DNA from 2 places in the Bacillus mojavensis genome. Region 2 is predicted to be linked to the other one. Evidence: riboswitches for the same ligand, from Rfam matches in the RefSeq annotation. Region 2 holds a riboswitch; the other holds the start of a gene.
What was found. Region 2 has a riboswitch for lysine ahead of HC660_RS14305 (aspartate kinase). Riboswitches for the same ligand answer to the same signal wherever they lie in the genome.
Positions count from the first base shown of each region.

Region 1: linked by a shared signal. The riboswitch ahead of HC660_RS16800 (amino acid permease) and the one ahead of HC660_RS14305 (aspartate kinase) in region 2 are both predicted to bind lysine.

Region 1 is NZ_CP051464.1:3,204,518-3,207,729, forward strand. Features, by position in the region: gene HC660_RS16800 (amino acid permease) at 1-1,279, opposite strand, end outside; lysine riboswitch at 1,384-1,563, opposite strand; gene sspJ (small acid-soluble spore protein SspJ) at 1,679-1,819, opposite strand; gene HC660_RS16810 (metal-dependent hydrolase) at 1,986-2,468, shown strand; gene HC660_RS16815 (LTA synthase family protein) at 2,570-3,212, shown strand, end outside.
Region 2 is NZ_CP051464.1:2,714,099-2,717,310, forward strand. Features, by position in the region: gene HC660_RS14300 (YslB family protein) at 1-383, shown strand, start outside; gene HC660_RS14305 (aspartate kinase) at 425-1,657, opposite strand; lysine riboswitch at 1,782-1,961, opposite strand; gene uvrC (excinuclease ABC subunit UvrC) at 2,026-3,212, opposite strand, start outside.

The DNA.
Region 1 (3,212 bases), 490 kb from region 2:
ATACACACGCTAACAACGCGATCAATCCGTCTTTTACGCGGGAGCCTTTCAGCTGATCATACGTTTCGCCTTTTATAACCAGCTTTAGACTGTAGATCGCAGACACTAAATACGGAATTAAATACGCAAGAGTCGCTGCTGTCGTTAAAAATGTAAATGCGTCACTTATTGTCCGGGAAATAACAGAGAATATGAAGACCTGTGACATCACATTTGTAATGATCAGAGAAATAACCGGGCTTCCCTTTTTATTCGTTTTCGCAAAGACCGCCGGAAAATCGCCTGCTTTAGCAGCTTGGTATGGAACCTCAGAGCCAAGCAAAATCCAGCCGAGCATCGTTCCGAATAAGCAAAGAATCGCAAGTAGTGCCATGATCACGCTTCCTGCGTTTCCGACAATCGCATACAGCACATCAACGAACGGTTTTTCAGATCCGACAAGTTTATCGTGCGGCAGAACACCCATCGTGATCAATGTCACTATAATGTAGATGCTTAACGCGATCAACAACCCTGTGATTGTTGCACGCTTGACATCACGCTGAGTACGCGCGCGTCCAGACAAGATCACTGCTGATTCAATTCCGACAAACGCCCATAAAGTAGAAATGGCGGCGTTGTGAACCTGTCCGCCGATGCCAATGGTTGTGCCATTTTCACCTTGAACCGGAAAATAAAAATGATCGAATAATGTCGTTTGAAACACAAACAATCCGGCAATGATAAAGAAAACAAAACCTAATACTTTCGAAAACGTTGTGATAAAGTTTAATTTACTTGCACCGTTAATGCTTGCAACAAGAATCGTGTGCGTTCCCCAGAGCAAAATCGTACATACAGCAAACGTCAGCAATTGGCCGAGTGTCACCTCTTGGCTGCCGACAGCAAACAGTACACGTTTATCAACTAAGATCGGGAAAAACGAAGTCAAGTAACCGGCGAGACTTGTGATAATCGCCACGTTACTGATCCAGCTCGCCACCCAGTAGCCCCACACCATTGTGAATCCGGCAGCGTTCCCTTTCTTCGGATCAGAAAACAGCGCTCTCGCATAACTTTGCGGCCCCGCTGTCAGCTCAGGCTTGCGAATCGACAAGTGCCCGAAGACAAGCGCAATCATCAGCACGCCCGCACCTGTCAAAAGCCAGGCGGACGTGGCGCCAAGCGGACTTGCAATCGAAGCAAGCGAACTCGGCAGGGAGAAAATTCCCGATCCAACCATATTTCCAACGACAAACGCCGTTAATAACCAAAAACCCCATTTTTTTGTCTGTTCCATTCCAGTACCTCCAATGATTCTTTGTACGGACCAGAACCCGAGATCATGTAAATACAAAAAAAGCCTGAACAAAAGTCCATGCTTAAAGAAACACACACCCTTGATCTCCGGATAGCCCTCCGCGAAAAAGCACGCGGCAGTCCTGCACTTATTCAGATACAGTCCCAGCATAGAGAAGGATCGGCTTTCTCCACACTTCGGCGCTGATGCCTTTTACACATGTTTAACAGCTCCTGTCAGCCTGGCATGTGTGACTCATCATCCGCGCAACCTCTACCTCACTGAGAAAGAGTGAGGATTTATTTATTCAGTTACTCCAGAAGATTATCAAAGAAAGAATGATCTGTCAAAGGGAACAGATGGAAAATGCGGATAGAGCCAAGCCCTATCCGCATGCGGTTAGCGATTATTTTTCTTTTTTTGCACAGCTTCTTGAAGCGGATCATCTTTAAGAGCTGAACCGGCATCCTCAAGAGCTCCTTGGATTACGTTTTTTTCTTTTTCAGATCGTTTCCCTTTATCTTTATTAAAGAAAGCCATTCGTATCACCTCTTTTAGAAAATAGGTACATCTTTAAGATGCCTTTTTCTCAGAAAATTATGCGTCTCATTTTTTTATCGGCCAAAGTTCTGTTGCTCAAACATACATTCTCTTGATATATTTGTAATTCAGAGATTTTTGCAAAAGATAAAGGAGAAGCGGGGAAATGACAGGAAAAACACACATCATGGGAGGCATCGCTTCTTGTACCGCAGCAGCTTATTATTATGGATTTGACCCAGTACTCATGGCGGCGTCCGGCGCGGTTGGCGCATTAATTCCCGACATCTGCCACACACAAAGTAAAATCGGAAGAAGATTTCCTATCTTATCGAAAATAGTAAGTTCCGTATTTGGCCATCGCACCTTTACACACAGCCTGCTGTTTCTTCTCATCATGTTTTTTATCACAGCTACATATATTCCAGATAAAAACATATCAGCAGGGCTGATGATTGGAATGGCAAGCCACTTGGTTCTGGATGCCTGGACAGTGAATGGCATCAAATTGTTATTCCCTTCAACCATTCGCATACGGCTGCCGCTGTATATGAAGACAGGCAGTTTTTCCGAACAGCTTGTGTTGGCCGGTCTGACAATAGCATCATGCTATTATTTTTATATGCTGTTCCATGGGCGCATGTTTTAAACCGAGTGCTGAAGCTTGTCTAAGAAGACTGTTTTTAGTAGGTTTTACATAAGAAGCATCTCATGGCAGATGTTCAAGAAAACGTGAGGAGTTATAAATTGATGAAAGGAACCTTTTTTCACAATCAGCGTTTTTTAAGTTTATCCATCTTATTCATGTGGATCAAAACTTATGTGATCTATAAACTGGGCTTTGATTTGCAGACCGACTCTCTATTACAGGAGCTGATTCTGCTGATCAATCCGCTTAGCTTCATACTCCCTCTATTTGGAATTGGCCTGCTTTTACAGGGCAGCAAGCAGCGCATCTTTTTGCTGATTGCCAATTTGGTTCTGACTGCCATTTTGATCTCCAACACGATTTTTTACGGCTTTTATATCGATTTTATTACCATCCCGGTTTTGTTTCAGGCAAGCAACATGAGCGATATGGGCAGCAGTGTAAAAGAGCTGTTCAATCCTTTGTTCATCGCTCTGTTTGCGGATTTGACTTTTCTTCTTCTGCTCTCCAGAAAAGAAAAGAGACCGGAGTCAAAAGCGAACCCTCGTACGGTCAAACGGTACTATGCCGCTTCCTGCGGGTTTCTTATATGTACGCTGGGGCTTGCCGAAATTGAACAGCCGAAGCTCTTGGCCCATTCCTTCGACCGGGAAGTGCTCGTCAAAAGTATTGGTCTGTTTCAGTTTCACATCTACGATACCATTTCTCAGTCTGTCAATATGAGTGCGAAGGCATTTGCCGATG
Region 2 (3,212 bases):
ATGAACTGATACGAGAGATTGTTCTCCCAGACATGCTTGGCCAAGATTACTCTTCCATGATGTATTGGGCAGGGAAACATCTCGCCCGAAAGTTTCCTCTTGAATCATGGGAGGACTTTCCGGCTTTCTTTGAAGAAGCAGGCTGGGGAACCCTCACAAACGTTAGCGCAAAGAAACAGGAGCTAGAATTCGAGCTTGAAGGACAGATCATTTCCAATCGGCTCAAATATCAGAAAGAACCGTGCTTTCAGCTGGAAGCTGGCTTCATCGCCGAGCAAATTCAATTGATGAATGATCAGATTGCCGAATCATACGAACAAGTAAAAAAGAGAGCCGATAAAGTGGTTCTGACTGTTAAATGGGATATGAAAGACCCTGTTTAATGAAAAAGGCGGTGACTGCATGAGTCCCGCCTTTTTGGTTGTCATGACACAGCTGAAGGGTGTTTCGAGAGTTCAAACGCATCGTGCAGTGCTTCCACCGCTTTTACCATGTCATTTTCGCTCACTACTGTTGAAACTTTGATTTCAGATGTGCTGACCATTTTGATTAATATGTTTTTTTCCGCCAGTACTGCAAACATTTCAGCCGCTACACCGGGATTTGATACCATGCCTGATCCAACAATGGATACTTTCGCCAATTTGCTTTCAGTTTCAATTTTTTCGAATTCAAGCGCGTCTTTGTACTCTTCAAGTACGGCAACAGCCTGGTCCGCGTCTTCTGATTTAACAGAGAAGGAAATACCGGTCTCATGGTCTCCCGCCTGCGTTTGGATAATGATATCCACATTAATGTTTCGTTTTGCAAGAGTTGTAAAAATGGTAGACAAAGTGGTCAGTCCGCTTGTCAGCCCGTAGATGGTTACCCTTGTGATTTGATCTTCGAACGCGATGCCTCTGACGATAAGGTTCTGCTCCATGGATGATTCCTCCTCAATTAATGTTCCCGCTTCTGTTTCTGTACTTGAACGCACTTCTAACGGCACTTGGTAATTTTTCGCGAATTCAACAGCTCTTGGATGAAGAACACCGGCGCCTAAATTGGCAAGCTCCAGCATTTCATCGTAAGAGATGCCGGCAAGCTTTCTCGCTGATTTCACGTAGCGCGGATCGGTTGTAAACACGCCGGGCACGTCGGTATAAATATCACATTTGTCCGCTTTTAACGCGGCAGCCAAAGCCACTGCTGTTGTGTCTGAACCGCCCCTGCCCAAAGTCGTGATTTCACTGTCGTCTGTCATGCCTTGAAATCCTGCCACAACAACTACTTTTCCCTTTTGAAGCTGGCTTTCTAAGGCAGACGTGTTTATATCCGTAATTCTGGCGTTGCCATGGACGTCCTCGGTGCGGATTCCCGCCTGCCATCCTGTATAGGAAACGGCGTCATAGCCTTTTTCCTGCAGCGCCATGGAAAGCAGGGAAATGGTGACCTGCTCGCCTGTTGCCAGCAGCATATCCATTTCACGTTTGCTCGGCTGATCAGTGATGTCTTTTGCAAGGCTGACCAATGCGTCAGTGGATTTCCCCATAGCTGATACGACAACGACGACTTGATGGCCTTTCTGTTTTTCCGCAATGACGCGATTTGCTGCATTTTGAATTTTTTCGACTGAGCCGACGGAAGTACCTCCGAATTTTTGTACAATGAGACCCATGTTAACCACCCTTTACATTTTGGTTCGTGCGGGTGAGGAGAAAGAGCGCTTTGTCCACAATAAAAAAAGCAATGAGAGGAATTGCTCTCATTGCTTATCAATTAATCATCAAGATGATTATGAACAACGAGATAGCCCTCCAAGAAAATGATTTCTTGACAGCCTTACATTTATTCAATGCACGGCCAGCAAATAATACCGATGGGGTTTTATTTGCTTCGGCGACGCTCCCCTTTCAGCCTTTTTCTCAGAATCCATCTTTCTCCAAAGGCTTACTCTTGAAGTTCGCACCTCTATCTTCACCATATTACACGATCTAATTATGAAATTAGTTCACATTTTATCAGAACTTTTTCAAAAGGACAACATTATTTTTGCAATTTGTCATAAAGCAGCTGTGCCGGCGCTTCGGGAACCCCTGCTTTTTTGATGTCCTCAAGGCTTGCTTCCTTCATTTTTTTGACGGAACCGAAATGCTTTAACAGCATTTTCTTTCTTTTTTCTCCGATACCCGGTATGTCGTCCAAAACAGATTGAAATGCGCTTTTCCCGCGGATCTGTCTGTGGAAGCTGATCGCAAACCGGTGCACCTCATCCTGAATGCGCTGAAGCAGGTAAAATTCCTGGCTGTTTCGTTCAAGGTAAACCGCCTCAAGCGGATCACCGATTAATAAATTGGAGGTTCTGTGTTTATCATCCTTTGCCAAGCCGGCAATCGGGATGTCCAGGCCGAGTTCGTTTTCTACGACGTCACGGGCTGCGTTGATCTGGCCTTTCCCTCCGTCTATAATGATCAGATCAGGCAGCGGCAGGTTTTCACGAAGCACTCTCGTATATCTTCGTCTGACAACCTCTCTCATTGAGCCGTAATCATCTGGCCCTGTGACAGTTTTGATTTTGTACTTGCGGTATTCCTTTTTGTATGGTTTGCCATCGATGAACACAATCATCGCCGAAACCGGGTTAGTCCCTTGTATATTCGAGTTATCGAACGCTTCGATTCTGTGCGGGGTATAAATATTTAAGGCGTCTCCGAGTTTCTGCACAGCACCGAATGAACGCTCCTCGTCACGTTCGATTAAAGAGAATTTTTCTTTAAGCGCGATTTTTGCGTTTTTATGTGCCAGCATAAGCAATTCTTTCTTCGCCCCTTTTTTCGGCTGATGGACGTTTGTTTCCAACAGCTGCTCAATCATCGATTGATCAACGCTGTCCGGCACTAAAATTTCCTTTGGCAGAAAATGGTTGTTTTTTGAATAGAACTGCCCGATGAAGGTAAGGAACTCTTCATCTGCTTCCTGATAAAGCGGAAACATGCTGACGTCACGTTCAATAAGCTTTCCTTGCCGTACGAAAAAGACCTGTACGCACATCCAGCCTTTATCATAAGCGTAAGCGAATACGTCACGGTCGACTAAGTCGTTCATGGTCATTTTTTGTTTTTCCATCGTTGAATCGATATGAGCGATTTGGTCACGAAGTTCCTTTGCCCGTTCAAACTCAAGGTTCTCAGCCGCCTCAAGCATTTTCTCTTCTAGCTCTTTTTTGACGTCGT